DNA from 2 places in the Agrobacterium fabrum str. C58 genome. Region 1 is predicted to be linked to the other one. Evidence: predicted binding sites of a transcription regulator. Region 1 holds the regulator's gene; the other holds the start of a gene.
What was found. Region 1 encodes PhoB, which activates phosphate uptake and scavenging genes when phosphate is short. Its sites were predicted from a motif close to TGTCATNNANCTGTCAT; they were not measured.
Positions count from the first base shown of each region.

Region 2: the regulator PhoB is predicted to act here: its motif matches at 2,498-2,514, upstream of ATU_RS05980 (bifunctional 2',3'-cyclic-nucleotide 2'-phosphodiesterase/3'-nucleotidase).

Region 1 is NC_003062.2:410,579-425,937, reverse strand. Features, by position in the region: gene argF (ornithine carbamoyltransferase) at 1-653, opposite strand, end outside; gene ATU_RS02055 (aspartate aminotransferase family protein) at 710-1,909, opposite strand; gene ATU_RS02050 (GcrA family cell cycle regulator) at 2,341-2,874, shown strand; gene phoB (phosphate regulon transcriptional regulator PhoB) at 3,166-3,849, opposite strand; gene phoU (phosphate signaling complex protein PhoU) at 3,882-4,607, opposite strand; gene pstB (phosphate ABC transporter ATP-binding protein PstB) at 4,704-5,519, opposite strand; gene pstA (phosphate ABC transporter permease PstA) at 5,534-6,856, opposite strand; gene pstC (phosphate ABC transporter permease subunit PstC) at 6,853-8,337, opposite strand; gene ATU_RS02020 (substrate-binding domain-containing protein) at 8,626-9,660, opposite strand; gene phoR (phosphate regulon sensor histidine kinase PhoR) at 9,856-11,124, opposite strand; gene ATU_RS26875 (hypothetical protein) at 11,182-11,307, shown strand; gene ppk2 (polyphosphate kinase 2) at 11,356-12,237, shown strand; gene ATU_RS02005 (hypothetical protein) at 12,287-13,435, opposite strand; gene ATU_RS02000 (NAD(P)H-dependent flavin oxidoreductase) at 13,690-14,652, shown strand; tRNA gene ATU_RS01995 (tRNA-Thr) at 14,787-14,862, shown strand; gene ATU_RS01990 (YqaE/Pmp3 family membrane protein) at 15,019-15,177, shown strand.
Region 2 is NC_003062.2:1,192,949-1,208,307, reverse strand. Features, by position in the region: gene ATU_RS06000 (dihydrofolate reductase family protein) at 1-407, opposite strand, end outside; gene ATU_RS05995 (DUF4344 domain-containing metallopeptidase) at 459-1,343, opposite strand; gene ATU_RS05990 (DUF1203 domain-containing protein) at 1,507-1,974, shown strand; gene ATU_RS05985 (PilZ domain-containing protein) at 2,074-2,409, shown strand; gene ATU_RS05980 (bifunctional 2',3'-cyclic-nucleotide 2'-phosphodiesterase/3'-nucleotidase) at 2,593-4,581, shown strand; gene ATU_RS05975 (LysR family transcriptional regulator) at 4,777-5,745, opposite strand; gene ATU_RS05970 (FMN-dependent NADH-azoreductase) at 5,896-6,513, shown strand; gene ATU_RS05965 (GGDEF domain-containing protein) at 6,553-7,818, opposite strand; gene ATU_RS05960 (HlyU family transcriptional regulator) at 8,036-8,347, opposite strand; gene ilvA (threonine ammonia-lyase) at 8,422-9,696, opposite strand; gene ATU_RS05950 (TrkH family potassium uptake protein) at 9,777-11,234, shown strand; gene ATU_RS05945 (heavy-metal-associated domain-containing protein) at 11,341-11,595, shown strand; gene ATU_RS05940 (ABC transporter substrate-binding protein) at 11,929-13,422, opposite strand; gene ATU_RS05935 (ABC transporter ATP-binding protein) at 13,655-14,665, opposite strand; gene ATU_RS05930 (ABC transporter ATP-binding protein) at 14,677-15,359, opposite strand, start outside.

The DNA.
Region 1 (15,359 bases):
TCCGCACCCGCGACCGCCTTGTCCGCATCATGATACAGCGCGATCTCGCCGCCATTGTTGCGGGCCCAGTTCATGAACTTGTCATGCGGTTCGGAACCCATCGGCACCGCCATCGTCATGCGGTAACCGAAACGTGCGGAGCCCTCGACGAAAGAGTGCAGCACGTTGTTGCCGTCGCCCGTCCAGGCAATGGTCTTGCCTTTGACCGGACCACGATGTTCCTCGAACGTCATGATGTCGGCCATGATCTGGCAGGGATGGGTATCATCGGTCAGGCCGTTGATAACAGGCACCGTCGCGTGTTCGGCAAGCTCGAGCAGGCGCGAATGATCCGTGGTACGGATCATGATGGCATCCACATAACGCGACAGCACCTTGGCGGTATCGCCGATCGTTTCCGCACGACCGAGCTGCATTTCAGTGCCCGACAGGAAAAGGGTCTCGCCGCCGAGCTGGCGCATGCCCACATCGAAGGAAACGCGGGTGCGGGTGGACGGCTTTTCGAAGATCATGGCCAGCATCTTGCCGGCCAGCGGCTTTTCCGCCGTTCCCGCCTTCGTGGCGACCTTGCGCGCGCGCGCATCGTCAAGAATTGTCCGCAGGTCCTGCGGGCCAACGGCCGACAGGTCGAGAAAATGTTTAGGTGAAGCCATTTCAAACTATCCCATGCTCGCGAGCCTCCAGGAAGAGGCCCGCTTTTATTGTTTCCTCAGGCGATTTTCGCCTGCTTGGCGGTCAGGGATGCGGCTGCCGCTTCCACGCGTGCCAACCCTTCGCGAGCCTCTTCCGCCGTCGTAACGAGTGGCGGCAGAAGGCGGATGACGTTGTCTCCCGCCGGTACGCCGAGCAGATGTTCCGCACGCATGGCCTGCAGCAGCTCACCCGAGGGAACTCTGGCCTTGATGCCAAGCAGCAGGCCTTCGCCGCGAATTTCCTCGATGACATCGGGATAACGATCCTTCAGCGAGGCAAGCCCCTGGCGGAAAACCAGTGCGACATCACGGACCTTTTCGAGAAAGCCGTCAGCGAGAACGACGTCGAGCACGGCATTGCCGACCGCCATGGCCAGCGGATTGCCGCCATAGGTGGTGCCGTGCACGCCGGCCGTCATGCCGGAAGCGGCATCCGCCGTTGCAAGGCACGCGCCGAGCGGGAAACCGCCGCCGATACCCTTGGCAACCGCCATGATGTCAGGCGCGACACCAGTCTGCTCATAGGCAAAAAATTTGCCCGTGCGGCCAACGCCGGTCTGGACCTCATCGAAAATCAGGAGCAGGTCGTGCTCATCACAAAGCGACCGCAGCAGCTGCAGGAATTCCTTGGCCGGCGCGCGGATGCCGCCCTCGCCCTGAATGGGCTCGATCAGAAGTGCGGCCGTCTCGGCCGTGATGGCAGCCTTCAGCGCATCGACATCACCGAACGGCACCTGGTCAAAACCTTCGACCTTGGGACCGAAACCTTCGAGATATTTCTGCTGGCCGCCGGCGGCGATCGTCGCCAGCGTGCGGCCATGGAAGGCGCCTTCAAATGTGATGATGCGGAACTTTTCCGGATGTCCCTTGGAATAATGGTAACGGCGCGCGGTCTTGATCGCGCATTCCAGCGCTTCCGCGCCGGAATTGGTGAAAAAGACCTTGTCCGCAAATGTCGCTTCCGTCAGTCGCTTTGCAAGCTTTTCCTGTCCGGGCACTTCATAGAGGTTGGAGACGTGCCAGACCTTCTCGGCCTGGGTCTTGATCGCTTCCACGAGGTGCGGGTGGGCGTGGCCCAGCGAGTTGACCGCAACGCCGGCCGCAAAATCCAGATATCGCTCGCCGCTTTCCGTGAAAAGCCAGACGCCCTCGCCTCGCTCAAAGCGCAGGGGGGCTCTTGCAAACGTATCGAACAATGGCGCGGCGGCTTCGGCCATGGCTGTATCACTCCTTGCGCGGACGCGCTGTCAGACGGTTGTCAATAGGCTCTGAGGGTTATCCCTCGCCTGAAAATCAAAAATGCCGCCTTGCGGCGGCACCGGCACTATTGTCAGTTCGCCTGCCGATGTCAACAAAAGTCCGCATTTGCCGGGCGTCTCAAGCAGTAGTAGATGGAAGCTTTCGAGGCCCAAGGTGTTGCCTTTCAGACTCAACTCACCAGCAAGTTGGGGAAAACCGGAAAATCGATTCCAGATGATTCCCCCGACTCTTGCCACGGAGTCGGGCTGGCACTAGGTTAATCGCTAATTACTAGACTGCATTGCGGCGGAACTAGTCACCGAAAATCTGGCGGAAACCACGCTTGCGGCACGCCCGCGGGGCGGAGAGGGATTCTGCCGACAATACACGCGAAAAGCGGAGAAGCGGCATGAACTGGACAGACGAGCGAGTCGAGAAACTCAAGAAATTGTGGGCCGAGGGACTTAGCGCCAGCCAGATAGCAGCGCAGCTGGGCGGTGTCAGCCGTAATGCCGTTATCGGCAAGGTTCACCGTCTCAATCTGCCGGGACGCGTCAAGGCCGGCGGTCCGGTCACTTCGGCGCGTTCCGCGCCCAAGCGCGCCGCCGCCCCTGCCCCGCGCGCGACGAATTTCGCCGGTCGTGTCGGCACGGCACCGGCCCGGATCCTGACGCGTTCCAACGCGGCAACGGCTCTTCAGGAAGAGATCGGCGTCGAGACTGCAGAAGTTCTCGATTACGTTCCTTCCAGAAACGTCGTCACCCCGATTTCCCGTCGCCTGACGCTGACGGAACTGACGGAGCGCACCTGCAAGTGGCCGGTCGGCGACCCCTTGAAAGATGATTTCCATTTCTGCGGTTGTGAAGCGCTGGAATCTTCGCCCTATTGCAAGTTCCATGCGAAGCTCGCCTACCAGCCGGTTAGCGAGCGCCGTAAGGCTTGAGTGTTGCGGCACGCATTTGACACTCAAAAACTACGGGCTTTCGGGCCCGTTTTTTTGTGACAAAAGTATCGCGCTTCCCGGTCAGCGACAGCAGAGCGTCAAGGCTTTCCTCACCGCCGTCGGGTTTCGCCCGGCAATCCGGATTTCTGCGAGCCATCGGCAAGTTGTCAAAGGGATGATGCTGTCGTCTTTGCGGAAGGTTCAAAATGAAAAGGCCCGACACCATTCCGGTTTCGGGCCTTTCGATTTTGGAGTATGTCGCGCTGAAAGGAACCGTCAGTTCGGTTCCTCTCAGGCTTCCATCGAATATCCGGCACCACGCACGGTGCGGATGACATCCTGCATATGGGAGAAATTGAGCGCCTTGCGCAGGCGTCCGACATGCACGTCAACGGTACGCTCGTCGACGTAGATATCGTGGCCCCAGACGCCATCCAGCAATTGCGAGCGGGAGAACACCCGGCCCGGCGAGGTCATCAGGAACTCCAGCAGGCGGAATTCCGTCGGGCCGAGGCGCACTTCGCGGCTTTTGCGGTGAACGCGATGGGTCTCGCGATCCAGTTCGATATCACCACATTTCAGCACCGAAGACAGAACCTCGGGACGCGCCCGGCGCAGCATGGCCTTGACGCGGGCCATGAGTTCCGGCGTCGAGAACGGCTTGACGACATAATCGTCGGCGCCGGTGGCAAGGCCACGAACGCGCTCGCTCTCTTCGCCACGCGCCGTCAGCATGATGATGGGCAGGCGTTCCGTTTCCGGCCGCATTCTGAGCCTCCGGCAAAGTTCGATGCCGGAGACGCCAGGCAGCATCCAGTCCAGGATGAGAAGATCCGGAATACGCTCCTGCAACCTGATTTCCGCCTCGTCGCCACGGGGTATCGTGTCGACGTCGTATCCCTCAGCCTCGAGATTGTAACGAAGCAGGACGCTCAGCGCTTCCTCGTCTTCCACAACTGCAATCTTCGGCACCATATGCTAACTCCGCACAAGCCTCTGCCTGTCTGTTACTCGGTCACCGAACCGAGCGTGTTGGAACTGTCGTCCTTCGGACGCTCGCCCTCCGGCTGGCTGCCGGTGGCCATGTAATAGATCGTCTCGGCGATATTGGTGGCGTGGTCGCCGATACGCTCGATGTTCTTGGCGCAGAACAGAAGATGCGTGCAGGTGGTGATATTGCGCGGATCTTCCATCATGTAGGTCAGAAGCTCACGGAAGAGCGACGTATACATGGCGTCGATTTCCTCGTCGCGCTCGCGGATGGCATTGGCCTTCTCGGCGGATCGGGTGGAATAGACGTCAAGCACTTCCTTGAGCTGCACCAGCGCCAGTTCCGACAGATGCTCGATGCCACGGGCGAGCTTGCGCGGAACGCCGGTTCCGGCAACCGCAATGACGCGCTTGGCGGTATTCTTGCCGAGATCACCGACGCGCTCCAGGTCAGCGGCAATACGCAGGGTGCCGATGATTTCGCGAAGGTCAGCCGCCATCGGCTGGCGTCTGGCGATGGTGACAATCGCCTTGTCGCCGATTTCGCGCTCAGCGTGGTCAAGAATGGTATCGTCCGAAATGACTTTCTGCGCGAGCGCAGCATCGGAATTCACGAGCGCACGCACGGCGTCGCCGCACATCTGCTCGGCAAGACCGCCCATTTCGGCGATACGACGCGTCAGAAACTTCAGTTCATCATCATAGGCAGACAGAATATGCGAATGGGTCGTTGTCTGTGTCATGGTCTAGTCCTCCGGCTTGGCCTGCATGCGCGTGCCCGGAAGCGGGCACGGCAGAGGCACCAGTCTTGTTCGGTTTCGAGAAAGCGCCGGCCAGGATCAGCCGAAGCGGCCCATGATGTAGTCCTGCGTGCGCTGGTCGTCCGGATTGGTGAACATCTTGTCGGTTTCGTTTTCTTCGACAAGGTGACCAAGGTGGAACATGGCCGTGCGCTGGGAAACACGCGCCGCCTGCTGCATGGAGTGCGTGACGATGACGATCGTGTAATTGGTGCGCAGTTCGTGGATCAGTTCCTCGACCTTGGCGGTCGCGATCGGGTCCAGCGCCGAGCACGGCTCGTCCATCAGGATCACTTCGGGGCTGACGGCAACTGCGCGGGCGATGCACAGACGCTGCTGCTGACCGCCGGAAAGGCCGGTGCCGGATTCCAGCAGACGGTCCTTCACTTCGTTCCAGAGACCGGCCTTCTGCAGGCTATGCTCGACGATCTGGTCCATATCCGCCTTGTTGCGGGCGAGACCGTGGATACGCGGACCATAGGCGATGTTTTCGTAAATCGTCTTCGGGAAGGGGTTCGGCTTCTGGAACACCATGCCGACGCGGGCACGAAGTTCCACGACATCGATCTGCTGATCGTAGATATCGTCGGTGTCGAGCGTGATCTTGCCGGTTACCCGGCAACCGTCGATCGTGTCGTTCATGCGGTTCAAGGTGCGCAGGAAAGTGGATTTACCGCAACCGGACGGGCCGATAAGTGCAGTCACCGTGTTTTCGCGGACATTGAGGTTCACGTCGTAAAGCGCACGCTTTTCGCCGTAATAAACCGAAACGTCCTTGCCGATCATCTTGTATGAGACTTCATTCATTTTCTTGTCCAGCGCCTTTTCAACTGCTGCTTCCGACAACATGTTCATTGCTCAATCTCCCTCTACCAGCGCCGTTCGAAGCGGCGACGCAACAGGATTGCGCCAACATTCATGACGATGAGGAACAGAAGCAGGATGATGATAGCGCCAGATGTCCTTTCGACAAAGGCGCGCTCGGCTTCGTTCGCCCACATGTAAATCTGCACCGGCAGGGCCGTGGACGGATCCATCGGCGTTGTCGGATAATTCGCAACGAATGCCACCATGCCGATCAGCAGCAGCGGCGCCGTTTCACCCAGAGCGTGGGCGAGACCGATGATGGTGCCGGTCAGGATGCCGGGCATGGCGAGCGGCAGCACATGATGGAAGATCGTCTGCATCTTGGAAGCGCCAAGCCCGAGGGCTGCGGCACGGATCGACGGCGGCACGGCCTTGAGGGCAGCACGCGTCGCGATGATGATCGTCGGCAAGGTCATCAGCGTCAGGACGAGACCGCCGACCAGCGAGGCCGAGCGCGGAAAGCCCATGAAGTTGATGAAGACGGAAAGCCCGAGCAGACCGTAAACGATCGAGGGAACAGCCGCGAGATTGTTGATATTCACCTCGATGAGATCCGTCAGGCGGTTCTTCGGGGCGAATTCCTCGAGATAGATGGAGGCCGCAACACCGATGGGCAACGCCAGCACCAGCACGATCAGCATCATGTAGAAAGAACCGATCAGCGCCACGCCGACACCCGCCGCTTCCGGACGGCTCGAGGCGCCGTTGATGAAGATGCCGGTGTTGAAATGTTTGCCGAGCTGCCCGCTTTCGGCGAGCTGGTTCATCCAGCCGAGCTGCTGGTTCGAGATGCGGCGATTGGCTTCATCTGCCGTGAGATCGACCTGGCCCTTGAAGGCGCTGTCGACATCGCCCGACGCCAGAAGCGTAACGGTACGGGTGGTGCCGATGACGGCCGGATCGGCGACGACGATGTCACGCAGCTGCGTGCGCACGCTGTCGGAGATCAGGAGGTTGACGGCACGAAGACCGGCACGGTCCGTCGGCGCAATGCCGAGAACCTTAGCGACCGCATCGCGGGCAACGACGGGATAATTGGCCGTCATCAGCTTCGCCGGGTTGGTGGCGCGCTCATTCTTCGGATCGATGATCTGTTCGGAAAACTCGACCGGAACGGTAATCATCGTCTGCTGGAAAGCGGTGTAACCCTTGGAAACAACCGAAAAGAGCAGCAGGAAGAGGAAGAGAAGGCCAAAAGAAATCGCTGCCATTCCGTAGGCACGGAAGCGACGTTCGGCGGCATAGCGGCGCTTGATGCCGATATCACGGCGCGTGGCTTTGTTCACGGCGCTACCGCCGGCTGCGGGAGAGACGATGTCGGTCATTCATATTGCTCCCGGTATTTGCGCACAATGTATAGCGCGTAGATATTCAGGCAAAGCGTGATGGCGAAAAGCGTGATGCCGAGCGCGAAGGCGACCAGCGTCTGGGGCGAGGTAAATTCAAGGTCACCGGTCAGCTGGCTGACGATCTTCACCGTCACCGTTGTCATGGGCTCGAAAGGATTGAGCTGCAGGCGGGCAGCAACGCCGGCCGCCAGAACCACGATCATGGTTTCGCCGATGGCGCGCGAGGCCGTCATCAGCACGGCGCCGACGATGCCGGGAAGAGCGGCGGGAACGATGACCTTCTTGATGGTTTCGGACCGTGTGGCGCCGAGACCCAGCGAACCGTCACGCAGCGAGCGCGGAACGGCGGTGATGATGTCATCCGACAGCGACGAGACATAGGGGATCAACATGATGCCCATGACGAAGCCGGCGGTGATGACGCTCTGCGCCTGAATGAAATTGGCGTAGTTGCCCGTCGCCAGACCGTTGATCTGCGTGGAAATGTCTCTGAGGAAAGGACCGACCGTCGTCAGCGCGAAGAAGCCGTAGACGATGGTGGGGATGCCCGCGAGCACTTCGAGCAGCGGCTTTACCACCGAGCGAAGGCGTGGCGTTGCATATTCCGACATGTAGATCGCCGAAAACAGCCCGACCGGCACGGCGACCAGCATGGCGACGAAACCGATATAGAGCGTGCCGGCGAGCAGCGGGATCAGGCCGAACTGGCCGGAAGAGTCCGTCGCGCCGGCCGCGGCAAAACGCGGATCCCAAACCGTTCCGAAGAAGAACTGGTGCGCCGGAACCATGGTGAAGAACTGGATCGCTTCCGTGAGCATCGAAAGGACGATGCCGATGGTCGTGAGGATGGCGATGGACGACGCGACGACCAGAGCCGCGAGAATGACCCTCTCCACCCTGTTGCGCGCCCGAAAACGCGGCGCGATTGAACGCAGTGCATAAGCGGCACCGGCGAATGCGACCAGCAGCACGGTGGCGATCATACCCAGGCGGCTGGTGGAGGTCATCGCGTTCAGCGTCTGGGCCGCGTCGACCATGAAACGCTGCGGTTCACCGGCGATCGCGACACCTTTCGATGCCAGAAGCGGCCGGACCGCTGCCGTGTCGGCCTCAACCTGCGCGGTTTCTTCCGGCGCCAGCCGTTGGAGGCCACGGGCAATGGAGGTCACCATGCCATAGGTGAGGCTCTGCTGTGCCTCGGATTGCGCCCGGACATCCTCCGGAAAATCACCGCGCACCGCGGAAGTGACGAGCAGCGGGCTGATGACCAGCCAGGCACAGAGAATGAACGCCGCGGGCAAAACAGCCCAGACGACCGCGTAAGAGCCGTGATAACCGGCACGGGAATGCATGCTGGAGGGACGGCCACCAGACAGGACAACAGCGCGGCGGCGGCCGAGCAGATAACTGCCGATGCCGATGAGCGCCAGTATCAGCAAAAGGATCGATGTGTTCATTAGAGTTCCCTCGGCGTGCCTCAAGAGCACGGTGCGATATCGGGCAAATCAAAAAGTCATCAAAACGAGACCGCTGGACCATCCGGAGATGCTTGCCGCCTGACTGTAATAAAGTCTGGCAAGCGTCAAGGTTGATACATCCTATCCATCTGTAATCCATCAATAATCATGTGGATGGCGATGAATGGGAAATGTCAACCGGAGACAATCACCGAGACGAATGGCGCCGAGGCGGAATGGCACCGAAGCGGAACGAGGGGCGCGGCAGGCAGCACCCCTCTTTCTTTATTACATCGAAGCGCCGGCGGCGAACTTGGAGCGGATTTCTTCGCGCTCTTTGTCCGGAGCGGCAACGAGGCCATAGTTTGCGAGCGGGGAGTCAGGGCCGATCATTTCGTCAGAAACGAAGAACTCGACATATTCCTTGAGGCCCGGGATAACGCCCAGGTGAGCCTTCTTCACGTAGAAGAACAGCGGGCGGGAAACCGGGTACTTGCCGCTGGCAACGGTTTCGGTGGACGGAACGACGCCGGAAACAGTCGCAACCTTCAGGCGGTCAGCGTTGTTTTCATAGAAAGCGAGGCCGAAAACGCCGAGGCCGGTCTTGTTGGCATCGATACGAGCAAGCGTTTCGGTGTAGTCGCCGTCGATGTCGACTGCAGCGCCGTCCTTACGGACTGCAACGCACTTGGCAGCAGCCTGCTTGGCATCGGTGATCAGCGCCTTGATGGCGTCGGTCGCCTTGGCTTCCTTGCAGCCGTCAGCCATGATCTTCTCTTCGAAGACTTCGCGTGTGCCGTGCTTGGAACCCGGGATGTAAGCAGCGATCGCGACGTCAGGCAGTTCCTTGTTGATTTCCGACCACTTCTTGTAGGGGTTGGCAACGAGCTTGCCGTCCTTGACGATTTCAGCGGCGAGCGCAAGGTACAGATCCTTCGGCTCGAGCTTGATGTCCTTGTTGGAAGAGTCCATTGCGAAGACGATACCGTCGTAACCGATCTTCACTTCCTGAACGTCGGCAACGCCAGCAGCCTTACAGGCGGCCAGTTCGTCGCTCTTGATCGGACGCGAAGCATTGGCGATGTCGATGGTGCCTTCGCCGACGCCGGAGCAGAATGCCTTCAGACCGCCGCCCGTACCGCCGGACTCAACAACCGGAGCCTTGAAGTTCGGGAAAGTCTCGGCAAAAGTCTCAGCAACGATCTTGGCGTAAGGCAGAACCGTGGACGAACCAGCAACCTGGATCTGGTCGCGAGCAGCGGCGGCGCCAGCAAAGGCGACAGAAGCCACCAAGGCTGCTGCGGAAAATTTAACGAAGTTCATTTGTCTCTCCCGTCGTGGGCTTGTTTGTGGACGCAGCCGATAGCGGCACTCGCTCTAAGCATGCGCTCGGCGACCTTTTCTTAACCACCGTAGCCACATCCTTTTATGTCACTTTGACGAAAGATTTGTGACAAACTAAATTATTGATTTAATTTATATATTTCTGCAATGTTTAAAAACGGCCAGTCGTTCATGTCAAAATCTGACGGTGAAGTCCGTGCCGCTGCCCATTTCCGATTTAATAATGAGCCTGGCGCGGTGGCGGGTGAGGATGTGCTTAACGATGGCAAGCCCGAGACCCGTGCCCTTTTTCGAACGGCTGTCGGCCACGCTGACGCGATAAAAACGCTCGGTCAGCCGCGGCACGTGTTCGGCGGGAATGCCCGGCCCCTTGTCGATGATGCTGACCTCCACCGGCTTGCCGGGTTCGGCGCGCAGCCAGACATCCACGACCTTGCCTTCCTGCCCATATTTGCAAGCGTTTTCAACGAGGTTCTGGAATACCTGCACCAGCTCGTCGCGGTCTCCCTGCACTTCCGCCGGCCGGTCGGGCAGATGCAGCGTGATGGTTACATCAAGCTCATCGGCAAGCGGCAACAAGGCATCACGCACATGGCCGATGACGGGCACGAGATCGACCTTCTGGTCCGGCGCGATGTTTGCCCGCAGCTCCAGCCGTGAAAGGGACATTAGATCGTCCACCAGCCTGCTCATGCGGGTTGCCTGATCCAGCATGATGGCAAGGAAGCGCTCTTGCGCCTTGGGGTCGTTGCGCGCCGGCCCCTGCATGGTTTCGATGAAACCGCGCAGTGAGGCGAGCGGCGTGCGCAACTCATGGCTCGCATTGGCGACGAAATCGCTGCGCATACGGTCGATGCGGCGGAGCTCCGAGACGTCGCGGAAGGACAGGATGTAGAATGGCGGGCTGGCGCCCTCGCCCACATCCGCACGGGCGATGCGGACGATGAAGACCCGTTCGGAAGGGAAGCGTTCGGAATGTTCGACCTGATTGGGCTGGCCGGTGGTGATGGTTTCGCGAATGACATCAAGCAAGCCGGGCGAGCGCAGCCTTGCGGAAATATGCGCACCGGCGGGAAGCTGGCCGAAGGCGCGCTCGGCTGCACCGTTCTGAAACAGCACGCTGGCATTCTTGTCGAGAATGAAAACGGGCGTATCCAGTACTGCAAGGCCCGCCCTTACGCCGGAAATGACGTTTTCACCCGGCACATCCGGCTCATCCACATCCGCGGCTGTCTCTTTATCCTTTTCGGGCGCCGCCGGTTTTTCCCGAACGGCAAGAATGGCGATGATCGCACAGAGCCAAAGAGCCGCGGGCATATAGGGCGTGTGCAGCTCGGTAACGGCCACCACGGCAAGCATGCTGACGATGAGAACGGGCAACCAGTTCCGGCCGAGCTTCTTCCCCAAAAGCCTCAATCCACTCTCGCCTTCCCTCACTGCCATTTCAGCCTGCTCTCCACTTTCATCTGACAGCACATCGAAATCTCATAGGCCAGCTTCATGACAGAGATTCATCATCGCGCATTTTCCACAACGTATATGCGCGAAATCCGCGCCGCAATCGTCAGCGCCGTCGCAGCCCGGCTCGCCGGTCCTGTTTCACTTGAATTCCGGCAATGGATGTGAACTCATTGGCGGCGAGTTGCCTTTACACAACAACATCCGGAGGAAACCATGGGCGAAGAAAAAAAGAAGCGGACGGTCGAGATCACCATTGGCGGCAAGTTGCGCAGCTTCGACATCGATGACCCGGTTCTTCCCGATTGGGTGGAGGAAAAGAAGCTTTCCGCCGGCAATTTTCCCTATGACAAGAAGATGAAGCGGGAGGATTACGACGCCACGCTGGAAGCGCTGCAGGTGGAACTGGTCAAGGTGCAATTCTGGCTGCAGGCGACCGGCAAAAGGGTCATGGCTGTTTTTGAAGGCCGTGACGCGGCGGGCAAGGGCGGCGCGATCTTTGCGACGCACGCTTATCTGAACCCCCGTTATGCCCGCGTGGTGGCGCTGACCAAACCAACGGAAACCGAGCGCGGCCAATGGTATTTCCAGCGCTATATCTCCCATTTTCCGACCGCTGGCGAATTCGTTCTCTTCGACCGTTCCTGGTATAACCGCGCCGGCGTGGAACCGGTCATGGGTTTCTGCACCCCGGACGAACACAAACGCTTCCTCAAGGAAACGCCGCGTCTGGAAAAGATGCTCGTTCACGACGACATTCACCTTTTCAAATTCTGGCTCGACATCGGCCGCGAAACGCAGATCGAACGCTTCCATGACCGTCGCCAAAGCCCGCTGAAATGCTGGAAGCTTTCCGACATGGACATCGCTGCACTGACGAAATGGGACGATTACACGCAAAAGCGTGACGAGATGCTGGAAAAAACCCACACCGATGCCGCGCCCTGGACGGTGGTGCGCGCCAATGACAAGCGCCGCGCACGGGTGAACCTCATTCGCCATATTCTTCTTGCGCTCGATTATGAGGGCAAGGACAGACAGGCCATCGGCGAGATCGACGACAAGATATTGGGATCAGGACCAGATTTTCTCAAATAAGACCGGGAGACGATCACAAGCGCCCCATCCGAGGCGCTTGTGCTTTCCCTTATTGACCCGGCAGAATGCGCACCGAATAAAGATTGATCGGGCGGCCGCTGCCATCAATATCGCTGTTGATGAAAATCTTGCCCGGCGCATTGGGAGCGAGAGACCGCTCGAATGTCGTGTTCAGCAGCATATCTGCACGCTCGGCCGTCGCGGTGAAGCGGTGGCGGGAACAATCGCCCAGCGTGGCGAAATCGCAGGAGACGGACACCTGTGTCTGGCGATCACTGGAGGATTGCAGCGTGATCGATATGGTCGAGGACTTGCCCGCCATGTCCCGCATTACCTCCACCGGAACCTCGACGCTGACGGCGCCATCCTGCGCCACACTTTTCGAGGTCACCCGTATTACCTTGCCGGCGGGCGTGGCAACGTTTTCAACATTGGCGCGCGGGCCGGCCGAAACACCGGAGCTGCCGCGCTCCGCATTAAAGACCTCGACCCAGTCATCGGAAAAGCCGCGGCCGGCAGAAAGGCTGGGCGCGGGCTCCGTGCCGTTGAAATCTTCCGCCTGCACCTGTGCGGGCGGATTGGGCACGCTGGTATCGCGCTGTTCCGGCGACAGCAGCAGGCCGGAAGAATAGACCCACCAGGCGCCGAAGCCGATAAAGGCCAGCAGCGTCACATAGATGAAAAGCCGGGCAAACAGCCCGCGGCGCTTGCGGCGGCCAACCGCGCCCTCCGGGCGGAAAGCAAGTGACGCATCGGCCGCGCTGGAGCTCCGCTTCGATGGCTTTCCGTTGCGCTGCCCCGCGCTCGACGTCTCCGGAGCAATGGCAGCAGCACCCGGCCGCACATCGCGCGTTTCCCCGCGCAGCTCCGGCTCGACTGCCATATGGTCGTGATGGGCTGGCTGCGAAACAGGATCAACCCCGTGATCATGTTCCACCGGACTTTCAGACGCAGGCGGGCGCAATTGCTGCTCCACCCTGTCCAGGAGACGGTTGCGCTCTTCATTTTCAATGAGATGAATGAGGCTCTCGAGCCGCTGACGCTGCTGGGCAACGACTTGCGGATCGTCTATGCCCTGCTTGCGAAGGCCAGCTTCCAAGGCCTGACGGGAAGATTGGTAAATCCGTGCACGAACTTCGGCGTTCGATCTGTCCGATTTTTCCAGAGCATTTCTGATTGCCGTTTCCAGTCCGCTCACGACCGATCCTTGTTCTATTGCGCTGTGCAAAAATATGCGGCGCTGCGCCATGTCTTCACGATTCGGTAACGGCTATGCCGCCCCTCCGCAAGCATCGTTTATGATAAAGACCGGATTGCCTTGAGGAAAATCGATCCATTGTGGCGTTACAAACGCAGGTTCGGCAGGTCAATGCCGCGCTGTTTTCGCTTTCAATCCGTGGCCGAACGCGTTATTGACTTACGTGCGCGTAAACGTAATCCGTGGGAGGAGACATGCTACCGTCCGTGCTGAAAGACAATCTGCGTCTTCCGGTCATAGCATCACCGCTATTCATCATTTCGCATCCGCAACTGACGCTGGCGCAATGCAAGGCCGGCGTCATCGGCGCTTTCCCGGCATTAAACGCGCGACCTGAAAGCCAGCTCGACGAATGGCTGGCGATGATCACCGAAGAGCTAGCAGCGTATAACCGGGCCAATCCCGAGCGTCCGGCGGCACCCTTCGCGGTCAATCAGATCGTACACATGTCCAATCGCCGGTTGGAACATGATCTCGGCCTTTGCGTGAAATACAAGGTGCCGGTGGTAATTTCGTCGCTCGGCGCCGTGCCGGAGGTCAATGCCGCCGTGCATTCCTATGGCGGCATCGTGCTGCACGACGTCATCAACGATCGCCACGCCCGCTCCGCCATCCGCAAGGGTGCCGACGGGTTGATCGCGGTGGCGGCGGGTGCGGGCGGACATGCGGGCACGCTTTCGCCCTTCGCCCTCATTCAGGAAATCCGTGAATGGTTCGACGGTCCGCTGCTTCTGGCCGGCGCCATCGCCAATGGCGGCTCCATCCTCGCGGCACAGGCCATGGGCGCTGACATGGCCTATATCGGCTCGCCCTTCATCGCCACCGAAGAGGCGCGTGCTTCCGACGGTTATAAACAGGCGCTCGTCGACGCGCAGGCGAAGGACATCGTCTATTCGAATTATTTCACCGGCGTGCACGGCAACTATCTGAAAAGCTCAATCGTTGCCTCCGGCATGGACCCCGACAACCTGCCCGAAGCCGACCCTTCAAAAATGGATTTTGAGACCGCCACCGGCGGTGCCAAGGCCTGGAAGGACATATGGGGCGCGGGCCAGGGCATCGGCGCCATCAAGGCGGTGGAACCGGTGGCCGCACTCGTCGATCGGTTGGCCGCGGAATATGAAGCAGCGAAAGGCCGGATTTGCGCCAAGGCCTGACGCCTTGTAAACAATGGACAGGCAAAGCTTTTTGCGGAAATTTCAAAACCAGCACATTCAAGGCTTGAAATCCGTCAGCATTGCCTGTATCAGCCCGCCAAGAAGCTGATCCGCAACAAGCGGGTCATAATCGGGCCGCTTTAGCTCAGTTGGTAGAGCACGTCATTCGTAATGACGGGGTCACGTGTTCGAGTCACGTAAGCGGCACCATTTCGTCTTCCCAAGTTGCAATGACTCCTCGATCAACGCCTCCACGCGATTGATCTTCGCATTGCAACGACCTTGCCGGTCAAAGCGAGATTTGAAACCAAATTGTGGTTATACACGTTGACTGTCCAGTTATCGCAAACTGGAAAGCCAATCATCGTGGACGTCATTCGTATCCTCATCGCCATCATCCTCCCGCCCGTTGGCGTGTTTCTTCAGGTCGGCCTCGGGCTGCAGTTCTGGCTGAATATTCTTCTGACGCTGTGCGGTTATGTTCCCGGCATCATTCACGCCATCTGGGTTATCTTGCGCAGATAACATCCGCCGATCATCTGCGATCAGGCGTCTGCAATATTTTAGTACGTGATTAAATTATCAACGGCTTCTGGAACCCGACCTTCTCCTTCACGTTATGGTGATGACATAGCCAAGGAGAAAATCATGAACCAGATCATCTATATTGTCGGCCTCGTCGTCATCGTTCTCGCGATCCTGTCGTT
Region 2 (15,359 bases), 780 kb from region 1:
AGCGCTGCCTCGATGCCATCGGTGACGAAATGGAATTCGGTGCCGCCCTTCATGGTGAAGGAAGGGCGCGCATGGTGGGTCAGGACGAAGACCGGGACATGATAAGGCGGCTCCTCGCCCCACCAGCCCTTCCAGCTTTCATCCGGCCATGCACCACGCACGGGACCGAACATGTTACGGCCTAGGACCCAGGCGCCGATATTCTCGAAGCTCTTTTCGGAAAAATTCTCGTCCGTCCCGGTCGAGCCACCCTCCTTGCCGAACATGCGGTGGAAGGTGCGTGTCTTGAAGGCCCATTGATGCAGCTCTTCGCCCTTAACGCCCAAGGGGTTCTGCAGGCTCTGGTCCGGTCCTGCGCCATATCCGTCAAGCGAAATGGCGAAATTGCGAACGACGACCTTCGGCATGGCATTCTCCTCCATCAGGGAGGCCAGCTCACCAGCGTTCGGCAACCAGCCTCAGATTTCGCGTTCCAGATTGACGGCCGTGGGGATCTGCCCGCCGGCCGCGCCCTTGTCTTCCGTGACGCTGTTCAGGAGATGATCGGCGATCAGCTCCGCCTGGAATTTACCAAGCTCGTAGCAATAGGTGATTTCGCGCTTTTCGGCCGACCAGTAGACATCGGGACGGCCGCAGGACTTGGCCGTCAGCTTGACGTCGCCCTTCAGGCCATAACCACTGAAACTTCGGCTGATGAGATCGAGAACCTTCGATTCCTTGACCATGATGGCATAAGGCTCGAGTTCCGGATCGCGCGGCGGCACGTAGCTGACGGAAAATTTCGAGGGTGTCTGGCTGCGGTGAGGCGCGAGGAAATTCTCCCAGGCCGAGGCTACACCCGGATAGGAAGCAACACATTTGTCGAATTCGGTATTGGGAAGCCCCATCATCGCGGCCAGATCGCCATAACCGTCCTTGTCGCGGCCCACCATCAGGCAGGCCATGTTGCGATCCCGGCTCCTGTCCGGCACCAGCGCGGAAAAAACGGGGGCCTCATGCTCGGGCAAGGTCTCCGCCTCGCGCGCCAGATACCAGCTGTCGGTGGCATTGACGAGTGCGGTATCGAGCCATTCCTCGTTCGCCTGGAGAATCAGCGTGCCGGCCAGCTGATCGGCCGGCGACTGGACGCTTGCGGTCTCCGCCGTCCCGAAATCCGAAATCAGCATGCGCGCACCCTCATGATAGAGCGAGAAGATCGCGTTGCCGATGACGAAATTGACCGACTGCTGCAGTTGATCGTCTGAGAGGCCATCAAGACCGGAGGCAACCTGCGCGCCCGCCTCGATCGGAAGCGTCAATGAAACGAAAGCCAGCGGAACGGCGGCCAGAAAACGACGCAACATAAAATCAGACCTTCCGGAAACGAGGAGCGCCACTGATTCCCGAAGCTAACGAGTCACGCAATGGGCTGGTTGCATCACTTGTCAAGAATCGGGTGGATAGTGCTCCATTTCGGGATCATAGCTGCAAACAAGCAACGCCGATCCCAATCCAAGAGGCCCCGCCATGACCGATCTCGTCTTCACTGCAATGCCGGCTAAGGAAGCTGAGGCCTTCCGGGCGGGTGCTCCCGACGCCTATGGCCTCATGCCGGAAAAGGCCGTTTCGCCGGGCGGCATGCCCTGCCGCCACTGCCTGTCGCAGATCGGTGAAGGCGAAGCGATGCTGATCCTCGCCTACCGGCCCTTTCCCTCGCTTCAACCCTATGCGGAAACCGGGCCGGTCTTTCTGCATGTGCAAGCATGTAAGCGTTATCCGCAGACGGCGGCCGTTCCGCCGATGCTGGACAGCCCGAATTATATCGTGCGCGGATATGGAGCCGACGACCGCATCGTCTACGGCACCGGCGCGGTGACTGCGACGGGTGAGATCGTGTCGCGGGCGCGGCATCTTCTTGAGCGTGCGGATGTCGCTTATGTACATGTGCGCTCCGCCCGCAACAATTGCTATCAGTGCCGTATCGATACAGCATAATCGGCAATTACCTGCAATTTTAACTGAAGAACTAAATGGCTCTCAAGCTTTCCGCAGCATGATGCATGGTATCGGAAACAAATTGATTTGAGCAGCAACATGACAAACAACCTCAATATGGCGACCCGCAGTGCAGCCCGCAGCAAGACGAGGATCTTCGCGACGGTGTTTTATTTCAGCCAGTCCACCCGCGGCCGTGTGGTTGATCTTTCCGCCACCGGCATGGCTCTCGAACTGGACGGACCTTTCGCCGCCGCCAAGGGCAGCCGGGTCAAGGTGCAGAGCGACGATCTGGGCTTCATCGAGGGTGTGGTGCAGTGGCAGCACCAGAACCGCCTCGGCCTGCAGCTGAAGCTTTCCACCAACACGCTGGCGCAACTCACCTCCTATTTCCGCTTCTTCCACGAAGAAGTGAAACCGACCCTCGCCCGCTGATCGCTTGGTGCCGAAACCAGAATGCGCCGACATGTCCGTCGCGCTTCCCTGACAAAAAATTTATCAAACGGTTGAAAACAGGCCCGACTGTCACGGGCTTGTCATTTTGGTGATGGACTCCTCGGCGATTGCTTCTACCCTGTCGTTTTCCTGACAGAGCAAGCTTCATCCGAAGGAGTTCCCATGTCGTCGCTTCTCGCTCTCCACCCCATCACCCGCCGTTCGCTTCTCGGCGGCATTGCGGCCTCTTCGGCACTGGTGTTGCTGCATCCCTTTGCCGCACGCGCAGCGGCCAATCAGGCGCATCTGCGCATCATGGAAACGACTGACATCCATGTTCACGTCTTTCCCTATGATTATTACGCCGACAAGCCGAACGACACGATGGGACTTTCGCGCACCGCCTCGATCATCGACAAGATCCGCGCCGAGGCCGGAAACTCGATGCTGGTGGATAATGGCGACTTTCTGCAGGGCAACCCGCTCGGCGACTATATCGCCTATGAGCGCGGCATGAAGGCCGGCGACAAGCATCCGGTCATCAACGCCATGAACGTGCTGGGCTATGATTGCGGCACGCTTGGCAACCACGAATTCAATTACGGTCTCGACTATATGTCGAACACGCTGGCGGGCGCCGGTTTCCCCTATGTCTGCGCCAACCTCACCAAGGGCCAGCTCGCTTCCGATCCAAAAAACGACGAGCTGTTCTTCAAGCCCTATGTCATTCTGGAAAAGCAGATCCGCGATGGCGGCGGCGTGACGAGCCCGGTCAAGGTCGGCATCATTGGCTTCGTGCCGCCGCAGATCATGATGTGGGATTCCAAGAACCTCGAGGGCAAGGCCCAGACGCGCGACATCGTCGAGGCGGCGAAAGCCTGGGTGCCTGTCATGAAGGAAGAAGGCGCCGATATCATCATCGCCCTTTCCCATTCCGGCATCGACGGCAAGGGCCAGACGGAGCGCATGGAAAACGCCTCGCTTTATCTGGCCGCCGTTGAAGGCATCGATGCCATCTTCACCGGCCACCAGCATCTTGTCTTTCCCGGTCCGAAGACCTGGGACGGCATCGAGGGTGCCGATGCGGTCAAGGGCACGCTGATGGGCAAGCCGGCGGTCATGGCCGGTTTCTGGGGCTCGCATATGGGCCTCATCGACCTCTTGCTCGAAAAGGATGGCAAGAGTTGGAAGATCGTCGACTTCACCTCTGAGGCCCGGCCGATCTATCACCGCGATGACAGTCGCAAGGTCGTCGCCGATTTCACTGACAAGCCGGAGGTTCTCGCCGCCGCCAAGACTGACCACGAGGCAGCGCTTGCCTATGTGCGCCGTCCCGTCGGCAAGACGTCCGCGCCGCTCTACTCCTATTTCGCGCTGGTGGCTGATGATCCGTCCGTGCAGATCGTCTCCAACGCCCAGACCTGGTACATCAAGGACATGCTGAAGGAAGGGCAATATAAGGATCTGCCGGTGCTCTCCGCAGCAGCGCCCTTCAAGTCTGGCGGTCGCGGCGGCGCGGATTATTATACCGATGTCCCCGCCGGTGACATCGCCATCAAGAACGTCGCCGACCTCTATCTCTATCCCAACACGGTGCAGGCGGTGCTGATCAACGGCGCGCAGGTGAAGAACTGGCTGGAAATGTCGGCCGGCATGTTCAACACGGTAGAGGCCGGTGCCAAGGACGCGCCGTTGCTCAACGCCGACTTCCCGTCCTATAATTTCGATGTGATCGACGGCGTCACCTATCAGATCGACATTTCCAAACCGGCGAAATTCGACAAGGACGGCAAGGCGGTCAATCCCGACAGCAACCGCATCGTGAACCTCCAGTTCAACGGCAAGCCGATCGATCCCGAGCAGAAATTCGTGGTGGCCACCAATAATTACCGCGCGAGCGGCGGCGGTAAATTCCCCGACATCGCCGGTGACAAGGTGATCTTCGTAGCGCCCGATACCAACCGCGACGTGATCGTGCGCTATATCATCGATCAGGGCACCATCAATCCGTCCGCGGATGCCAACTGGTCCTTTGCACCGGTGGCCAATACCACGGCAATCTTCGAGACCGGCCCCAAAGGCCGCCACTATGCGGCGGAAATCAAGGGCGCGAAAATCGAGGATGCTGGTGACGGTGCGGAAGGTTTCGCGAAGTTCCGTCTGGTTCTCTAGGGAACACGACTCTCCCGGTGATACATCGGCGGGAGAGCACTTCTTCAGAACCGATGCGCCAGACCGACTATCGCCGTGCGGTGATCGCGCCGAGGCAAGGGCCCTACGCCGCCGCTTGTTCCATCTCCCTGCCGGGGAGGAGAAGCAAGCGGCACCTTCTTGATCCAAATATAACGGTAGTGGCTGCAGCCAATGTCACTCCGCGGCGACAGCCATTGTCCTCTGCTTGCTCGCCTCCAGCATCCCGTTGAAATCCTTGTGGTTCGGGCAAGCCGACAGGCGCTCTTGGAAGGCTTGCGCGAGCCACTGGCCGGCGGGTCCAGCCGGTGAATCGACGCGCCGCAGCGTGAAGAGCGGATATTCGCCCTGCTCATAGGCTTCTAGTTCAAGCGCCTTCAGGCTGCCATTGGTGAGATCATTCCGCACGATCGAGGCAGGCAGACCGCCCCAGCCGAGGCCACCCTTGATGAGCTGGTATTTGGTGGCGATGTCGCTGACGCGCCATGTCTTGTAGGACAGCACGTTGAAATCCCGTCCCTTGGTCAGGCCGGAGGCATCCGTCACCACGAGTTGAACCTCCTCGCGCACGTCAGCGAGAACCAGCGGCCGCTCGATCTGCGCCAGCGGGTGATCGGCCGCAACCACCGGCAACATGAAGGAATGGCCAACCTTTTCCATGACGAGGTCATCGTCCTGGCGCAACACCGCCCCGCCGATGCCGATGCCGGCCTTTCGGGAAAGCACCATATCCATGACCATGCCCAGCTCGCCGACATTGAGGCTGAGCGTGACGGTGGGGAACTGTTCGCGAAAATCCCGCAACACGGCGACGACTGCCTCAGCCGGCACCATGGTGCTGATGGCGACGGAAAGCTCCGCTTCAAGGCCCTGCTTCAGCCCCTTGGCACGGGCGCGCATTTCCTGCAAACCGGCAACGATGCGCCTTGCATCCTCCAGCATGGCGCGGCCCTCATCGGTCAGCTTGGGCTGGCGCACGCCATTGCGTTCGAACAGAACCACCTCAAGCTGTGCCTCAAGATTGGCGATGGTGTAGCTGACAACCGACTGAGCGCGATTGAGCGCTCGTGCGGCGGCAGAAAAACTTCCGGTCTCGGCAACCGTCAAAAACACCTGCAATTGATCGAGCGTCGGGTTCGCGTCCATGTGCCATCCATTTCATCGATAGATTGCTTCCACATTATCACGGTTTTCTTGATGGCAGTAATTTTTCATATAGAGCGCAAAGGCAGGGCATCGTGCTCTCCCGCCCTCCCAAGGCGCCCGTCAATTCATCGCATAAGCAAGGAAAAGACCATGTCCAACATTCTGCTCATCACCTCCAGCCCGCGCGGCGACGAGTCCGTTTCGAACAAGTTCGCCGGTGAACTGGCTGGCAAGCTGAAGGCCAAGTCGGCTTCCAACACCCTTGTCCACCGCGATCTCGCCGCTGATCCGATTCCGCATCTCGACACCGTCAAGACCGCCGCGATCCGCAAGCCCGCCGACCAGCGCACGGCCGAAGAATCGGTTGCTGCCGATTACTCCGACAAGCTCGTCACCGAGCTTCTGGCCGCCGACACTGTCGTCATCGGCACCGGCCTCATCAACTTCAACATCTATTCCGGCCTGAAGTCATGGATCGACAACGTCGCCCGCGCCGGCCAGACCTTCAAATACACCGAAACCGGCCCGGTTGGCCTCGCCACCGGCAAGAAGGTCTATATCGTGCTGGCCGCCGCCGGCGTTTATTCCGAAGGCCCGGCCGTTTCGATGAACCACGCCGTTCCCTACCTCAAGACCGTTCTTGGCTTCATGGGCATGACTGACGTGGAAGTTATCTATGTCGAAGGCCTGGCGTTCGGCCCGGAAGCCGTCGAAAAGGCCGTTGCTGCTGCCGAAGCCAAGGTCGAAGAACTAGCGCAGGCCGCCTGATTCCCGTTGAATGAAGGCTGATGCGGGCTATCGCCGGCATCAGCCGACCCACATGCCATGACGGCCGTGGACCTGGTCCCGGCCGTTATTTTTTGCCGCGTAGAGCCACGCATCGGCCTCCGATAAAAGCGCGCGGAAAAGCTGCCCATCCTCGAAGGCGGTAGCGACGCCGATACTGACAGTCAGCGGCGAACCGTCCGGCCGTTGCAGCTCCGCGAGGACCGCCACCCGGAGACTGGCCGAAAATGCAAGCGCTGTTTCATGCGTCATCGCCGGCAGGAGCGCGACGAATTCCTCGCCGCCGAAACGGTAAAGATGTCCCAGCGGCTGCACGGCGCGTTTCAGTACGGCGGCGAATTCCCGCAAGATCTCATCGCCCTGCAGGTGCCCGAACGTGTCATTGACGGTCTTGAAATGGTCGATATCGACGATCAGCACGCTGACCGGCCGCCGCTTCTCCAGGCACTCCACGACGAGGGAGGGCGCATCAAGTTCCATGCGGGCGCGGTCCGATACGCCGGTCAGCATATCGCGTCCCGAGCGGGACAAAAGCTCCTCATAGCGTTCCCGGAAGGTCAAGTCGTTGAAGACATCGGCAACGCTGCGCCGTGTCAGAAAGCGGCCCTTGGCCGCTGTCAGCCAGAGATAGGTGGCAAAGAGCAGCGAATAGATGCCGACCGCCGCCATCTTCGCCTTCCAGCCATCGTAAAAGACATCAACAGGTGCGTTGAACAACAACCGCAACGCCCCATAAAAACCCGCCTGATCGAAGCTCAGGATAACGACGCCGCAGATCGCGAAGCGCAGCACGATATGGCGCTGCAGATAACGCCCGAGCTTCTCGTAAAACAGGATGATGGCGATGGCGTCGATGTAGAGAAGGCTGGTTCCCCAGACCATCAGGATGCCCATCTCATCGAGAAAGCCGGTACTGACCGACTGGCCGGGAACGATCGCCACCGTTTGGTGAAAACGGATGATCTGCGCCATGATGACGGTCAATATATTGCCGAGAAACAGGCCGTATATCGGCTGTCGCACCACGGCGGCATCCTCGCGCATATAGAGCATGAGGATCATCATCAGCTTGCCGGCAAAAAGGATCGAGGAGCCGGGCGATGCCACGCCAAAGGGCAGCTGCACGTAAAAAACGGCGGCCAGATAGGTTTCAAGGAAATGCATGACGCCCAGCGCGGTGAGAAAAACACCGATGCCGAGAATATGCCGGTAATGAAGGAATGCCGTCATTACCGAAAAATAGACGATGGCCTCCGTCAGAAAGAGGGCCAGATTTGCCCATTGCATCGGCACACGCCCTATCGATCCATATCGCGCTGGTTGATTGACGCGACTCCACGCCCTCTAGAGCAATTGCTGTGAACGCGGTTCACCGGAATTGCTCTAACTCTTTGTTCTGCGCATTTCCGGACGCAAAACCGAGTACACTTTTGCTGGAAATGCTCTAGAAACGATAGGCCGAAGCAAACAACGGAATCTTAATGTCCGGAGCAAGAAAACGTCATCATTTTCCTGGGAAAAGTGATGCGCCGTTCTGATCGATGATGAGTTTCGCCTTGCGGATCGTGAACTCCACCGCATCGTCCAGGCTGGTGAAGACATCGGCGCGCACGAATTCATGCACCAGCACTTCGTCACCGGCCTTTTTTTCGATACGGCCCGCCAGGCGGAACTGGCCGCCTTCCTTGATCGGGGTCGCATAGATCAGATAGTCGCCATGCGCATGCGGCTCGGCCTGCGCCACCTTCTGCGGCGCGTCGGAAGACGGCTGGCCGGAGCCGAAGGCCGAGAGGATTTTGGAAAAAAACGATGCCATGGCTTTCACTCCCTCAATCAATATCACGTTTGAAGGGCGGAGGTGATCCGCCCTTCCCTGTCGTTCGTTCCCGATCAGATGATCAGGTTCGACAAGATGTCGTTTTCGGTAATATCCTCATAGCCGAGACCGGCTGCCTCGAAGCGCTCCAGCAACCCGGCGAAGTTTTCCTGCGCATTGGTCTCGATGCCGATCAGGATCGAGCCGAAATTGCGGGCGGATTTCTTCAGATATTCGAAACGGGCGATATCGTCGTCCGGACCGAGCAGATTGAGGAAATCGCGCAGCGCGCCGGGGCGCTGCGGCAGGCGCAGGATGAAGTACTTCTTCACGCCGGTGTAACGCATGGCGCGTTCCTTGACGTCCGGCAGGCGCTCGAAATCGAAATTACCGCCGGAGACCACGGCGATGACCGTCTTGCCTTCCAGCCTCTCGCGGCCGAGCCTTTCCAGCGCGGCGATGGACAGGGCGCCCGCAGGCTCCAGCACCACGCCTTCTAGGTTCAGCATCTCGATGATCGTCACGCAGATCGCATTTTCCGGGATGAGCATCACCTGCTCGGCCGGAAAATCCTTCAGCGCCTTGAAGTTCAGGTCGCCGATGCGGGCAACGGCGGCACCATCGACAAAATTGTCGACCTTGTTCAGCGTCACCGGTTCGCCACGTTCCAGGCTCTTTTTCAGGCTGGGCGCGCCTTCCGGCTCGCAGAACACGAAGTTCTCCTTCTTCACCGTGCCGGCCAGAAACCCGGTCAGGCCGGCCGAAAGACCGCCACCACCGACAGGCATCACGACGATGTCAGGTTTGGTGCCTTCGGGCAGCTGGTCCATGATCTCGGCGGCGACCGTCGCCTGGCCTTCGATAATATCCTCATGGTCAAAGGGCGGAACCATGTAGCCGTCATGGTCCTGCACATGCTGACGCGCAGCGGCGTAACACTGGTCGAAGATATCGCCCACCAGACGGATCTTGATGAACTCTCCGCCAAAGATGCGGGTTTTTTCGATCTTCTGCTGCGGTGTCGTCACCGGCATGAAAACGACGCCGTGAACGCCGAAATGGCGGCAGGCGAAAGCAAAGCCCTGGGCGTGGTTGCCGGCGGACGCGCAGACGAAAACCTTGTCCTTGCCAGCCTTGGCCACCGCCTTGCGGAGAAAATTGAATGCGCCTCTAATCTTGTAGGAACGAACCGGGGACAGATCCTCACGCTTCAGCCAAATCGATGCGCCATAGCGACGGCTGAGATGTTCATTCAACTGCAGCGGCGTTTCCGGGAATATCTCCCGCACTTCCCGCCGCGCTGCTTCCACAAGCTGCTTGTCCACGATAGTCAATCCATTGAAATTCATAATGGCACCCGCTATGCCATAGGAAGGCGTCGGAGACAAAGACTCATTTCAGCGCGGCCACGAACTCTGGGTTTCATTTCTTGAACAGCAACCTCCTGCGCTCCGTCATCTATGTGGCGTCCATCTTCGGGCTCTACCTTGCAACGGCCATGTTCCTGCCGGCGCTGACCGATCTTTATTACGGCAATGACGACTGGATGGTGTTTGCGCTTTCGGGTTTCATGTGCGGCGGCTTCTCGCTGGCCTGCGCGCTCGCCACCCGCGGCCCTATCACCTCCTTCAACAAACGTTTCGGCTTCCTGCTCGTCAACCTGCTGTGGCTGGTGTTTTCCATCGTCGGCGCGGTGCCGCTTTACCTGTCCGAACTTGGTCTGACGCCCGGTCAAGCGCTCTTTGAATCCGTTTCCGCCATCACCACGACAGGATCGACCGCCATATCCGGGCTAGACCACGCGCCGCAGGGCATTCTCCTCTGGCGGTCGCTGCTCTGCTGGCTCGGCGGCATCGGTATCGTCGCACTCGGTCTCTTCATCCTGCCGTTGCTGCGCGTGGGCGGCATGACCTTCTTTCGCATGGAGTCTTCCGATACCGGCAACGACCGGCCCTTCGCGCGGCTGGCAAGCTTTACACGGGCTTTCGTGGCGATCTACATCATCATGACGCTCGCCTGCACCATGGCCTATGACTTTGCCGGCATGTCACATTTCGATGCGCTGAACCATGCCATGTCGACGGTCGCGACCGGTGGGTTTTCCACCCACGACGCCTCCTTTGCCTATTTCAACAATACCGCCCTGCTGTGGATTGCCACCATCTTCCTGATCTTCGGCAGCCTGCCCTTCTCAGTCATGATCCTGCTTGCGGTGCGCCGCCGGCTGGAGACGCTGCGTGACCCGCAGATCGCCGTCTTCCTTGGTTATCTCTGCGCGATCTCGATTGCGGTCGGCGTTTATCATCATTTCAGGAACGGCGTGCCGCTGGACGATGCGCTCAGCCATTCCTTCTTCAACATGACCTCGATCCTCTCGACCGGCGGTTTTGCGAGCGATGACTATACGCTCTGGGGGCCCTTCGTCGTTGTCGTCGCCTTTTTCGCGACGTTCATGGGCGGCTGTTCCGGCTCGACGGCGGGCGGCATCAAGGCCTATCGTTTTCTCATCATGTTCAACGTGGTGCGGGCCGGCCTCAAAAAACTGATCTATCCGAACGCCGTCTATTCCGTGCGTTATGGCCAGCAGGTGGTCGATCCGGACACGATCCGTACGATCTTCCTTTTTGTCAGTTGTTTTATCGCCCTGTGGATCGCCGGTAGCCTTGCCATGAGCCTGATGGGTTATGATTTCCTCACCGCCACCTCGGCCGTTGCGACCTCGCTTGCCAATGTCGGCCCGGGTATCGGCCCCATCATCGGCCCGGCCGGCAATTTCTCCACCATCAGCGAACCGGCGCTCTATCTCCTGTCCGTCCTGATGCTGCTCGGGCGCCTGGAAATCCTGACGGTGCTCGTGCTGCTGATGCCGATTTTCTGGCGCAGCTGATCCGGCGAAACAGATGTTGCGCAGGGGCGAATAAAGCGCTTGACCTTCCCACGTTGGAATAGTTCAGGCTCCACCTGTTATAATTCCAAACCATGGAGAACCGCCTATGTGCACCGCTCATCAGCATCATGCCGAAACCACCACCGCACCTGATAATGCAGGCCTTTCTTTCCACGTTGAAGACATGACCTGCGGTCACTGCGCCGGCGTGATCAAGGGCGCGATCGAAAAGACCGTTCCCGGTGCTGCTGTGCATGCAGACCCTGCAAGCCGCACGGTCGTGGTCGGCGGCGTCTCCGACGCGGCACACATTGCTGAAATCATCACCGCCGCTGGTTATACGCCGGAAGCGCGCGCCTGATCCGAAGAGATACCGGCGGCGGCTTTTCCATGCGGCCGTCGGTTTGCCCTATGCCCGAGTGCACGCTCCATTTGCGTGACGCCGTTGGATGCCTTCAACGATCGCTCCATCCTTCCCGGCAGATATCTTCTCCTCTTCATCGGACAAGACGGCAGAACGTTGCGCCAATCCAAAACGGTGCCGCCGCGCAATATCGGTCGTGACAAAACCCCGCGCTTGCTGCCGGGCTTATGCGCGTGCAAGAGCGGGGAACATTGATCGGGTTTTCAAAGTCCGGACTACGTCTTTGTGGAACCCGGCTCCTGGGAGCCGGGTCTTTTTCATAACGTCGATCTACTTGATCGACAGTTCCTTCGTCAGCACGAAATAGTTGATCGGGTGCGGTCGGAAATTTTCGAGTTTCTCGGAATAGGCATCGAACACGGTCTCGTGGACGAGGAAGACCGAGACGGCATCGTCATAGATCTTCTTCGCTATCTGACCGTAGATCGCGTAACGCTTCGCTGGTTCGACTTCGGCATAGGCGGCCTTGATCAACTTGTCCGTTTCTTCATTGCAATAATGCGAGATGTTGTACGTTCCGGTGCAGGAATAGTCGGCGTTGAGATATCCAGCCGGCTCGATGACGTCCGTGGCGTAACCACGGGAGAGCAACACCATGTCGAAGTTGCCGGCGAGAAGGTCGGGCTCGATCGCGCTATATTCTGCGACGCGGACATCGACCTTGATACCGATCTCCTCCAACTGCGCCTGAATAATCGCGGCCACATCTTTCAATTCGGTCTTCATCGTGTAAGCAAGAATGGTGACTTTCAGGCTGCCCGGCGCGATGCCGGCTTCCTTGAGGAGAGACTTTGCCTTTGCCACGTCATAGGTCGATGTGGGTTCTTCCGCCGCCCAGGGCTGCCCAGGCGCAAACGGCATGCTCGCGCTTTTGACCTTCTCTTCGTAAATGCTGCTGGCGATGCCGGCGGCGTCGATTGCCGCACGCACGGCCTCACGAACCTTTTTATCTTTGAACGGTGGCCTGGAATTGTTCAGCAGCAACTCTGTAATGCGCGGCACTGAAATAGCGGCGACCTTGACACCCTTTGTGGATTCGATGGTTTTGATCGACCAGGGGGGCACCAGACGAGAAATCTGCACTTCGCCCGTCCTTATCTGGGTGGCGCGAGTGTCGGCGTCGGGAACGAAATTGACGCGACCACCGTCCAGTTTCGGCATGCCACCCCAGTATCCGTGGTTGGCCTTCATGACCATATATTGGTTGGGATCGACCTCCGTGATCTCGAACGGTCCGGTGCAGGTACCGATCGGATTGATCTTGCCGTCTTTATAGGCCGATGGCGCAAGGATGGCGGTGGCGGGGCTTGCCAACTGCGCGGGCAACAGCACCGATGGTTCGATCGTCGTCACCTTCACAACATCATCGCCAACGGCTTCCACCCCAGCGATCTGTTTCGGCGAAAAGGCGCGGGCAGGAACGGATGCCTTCAGAAGAAGGGTGAGGGCATTAACGGCCGCAGCGGCATTAAAGTCTTCGCCGTTCTGGAATTTAACGCCCTTGCGCAGCTTGAACTCCCACACCTTCGGTTCCGTTTGCTTCCAGGATTCCGCAAGTGATGCCTCCAGCCTCATGTCGAAGCCAATTCGGACCAGGCCTTCGTAACACCCCACGCGCATGCCGAGAGTAGAGTCATCTGACGCCATCTGCCACGCAGCTTTCACGGCGTAGTTATCGTCATAAGTAACGGTGCCGGCATTTGCGGCATTAGCCCCAAAAGCGCCGGCAATGGCGCAGGTGGTTAAAAGTGCGTGCTTTATCATTGGATAATTCCCCTTATTTTTGATGATGACGCTCACAATTCAATTACTATAAAGTATATTATTCCTTCTATTATAAACGGCGAAAATATCTATTGGCGGATACGATAAAATATCCGTCTTAATTACATCCATACTATGTTTTTGTATTCGGAATTTTATTCCGATATTATTTTACGTACGCACTATTCAACTGTTTTTCATATCGTTTGAAAAACATTCAGTACGCTGTTTCTCAGCCCAATTCCCGCCAGCGGTGGCACCGCGCGAAATGCTCCCCGGAAACGCCTTCCAGAACCGGCTCCACCTCACCGCAGATCGCGGTCGCATATTTGCAGCGGGTGTGAAACTTGCAGCCACCCGGAGGATTGAGCGGGCTCGGCAGATCGCCGTCGAGAAGCATTTCGGGCGCATATAGTCCGGTCTCGTCAAGCATCGACGAGGCGATGAGAGCTTTGGTATAGGGGTGCTTGGGCGCCCGGAAAAGCTCTTCGCGATCAGCGATTTCAACGATGCGTCCGAGGTACATCACCGCGATGCGATCACAGAGATAACGCACGACGCGCAAGTCATGGGAAATCATCAGAACCGTCAGGCCGTGACGGCGCTTCATGTCCATCAGGAGGTTCAGAATCTGCGTCCGCATCGAGGCGTCGAGTGCCGATGTCGGTTCGTCACAGACAAGGAAACTCGGATTGAGAAGAAGCGCGCGGCCGATGACGACGCGCTGCAACTGGCCGCCGGAACACTGGTTCGGATACCGATCATAGAAGGAACCGTCCAGACCGACTTCCTCCAGCATGCGGAAGACACGCGCCGTGCGCTCCGCGCGGGTGCCGATACCGTGCTGAGCAAGCGGCGCCTCCATGCTCTGGCCAATGCGCATACGCGGATCGAGCGCGGAATAGGGATCCTGAAACACCAGTTGCACGACCCGGCGCACGCGCCGCAACGCTTCGCCCTGCATATGCAATATGTCGTGATCCCCGATGCTGACCTCACCCCGCGTCGCGTGCGTCAGGCGCGTGATCAATCCGGCAACGGTGCTTTTGCCGCATCCGGATTCGCCGACGAGGCCCAGCACCTCCCCCTCGCCGATCGTCAGGGAAACATCGTCCACGGATTTCACCACGCGGTGACCGAGGCCCGATATGGGATAATATTTGCAGAGGTTCTTCGCGACCACATAGGGTCGGCTGCCGTTCTCCGCCGATGGTGGCATCTGTGTCATGGCTTTGGAAAACATCATCGCCTCCTTCAACAAACCGCATGGCTGGAATGGTCGTGATCGGCATGATCGTCGCCGACTGCCCAGCACCGCGCCTTGCGCCCTTCAGGCAAGGCGTTCAAAGCCGGTTCGGTCGCCATGCAGCGGCCTCCCATGCCTGCCGACTTGGCAAGCGCGCAGCGCGGATGAAACCGGCAGCCGCAGGACATGTCATGGGCCTGTGCGCTTGAGCCGGGGATCGTCAACAACTGTCCCTCGCTGTCCGTGGTCAGCAGGGAGCAACTGATGAGCGCCTTGGTATAGGGGTGCTGCGGCGCCTTCAGGATCGCCTGCGTTGGCCCCTCCTCGACGATGCGGCCGGCATACATGACCGCGATCCGGTCCGCGAAAGCGGCGACGACCGAGAGATCGTGGGTGATGAGTAGCGTTGCCAGCCGGCGCTTGCGACGTTCATCGTCCAGCAGGCGCAGGATTTGTGCCTGCACGGTGACATCGAGCGCCGTCGTCGGCTCATCGGCGATCAACAGCTGCGGATTGCCCGACAATGCTGCGGCAATCATCACGCGTTGCGCCATGCCGCCGGAAAGCTCATGCGCGAAACATTGCGCCCGCGCCGAGGGGTCGGGAATGCCGACATCGGACAGGAGATCGACGACCCGGTTCAGCGCCGCGCTTCGGCTCATCTTGCGATGGATCCAGAGCGGCTCGGCCA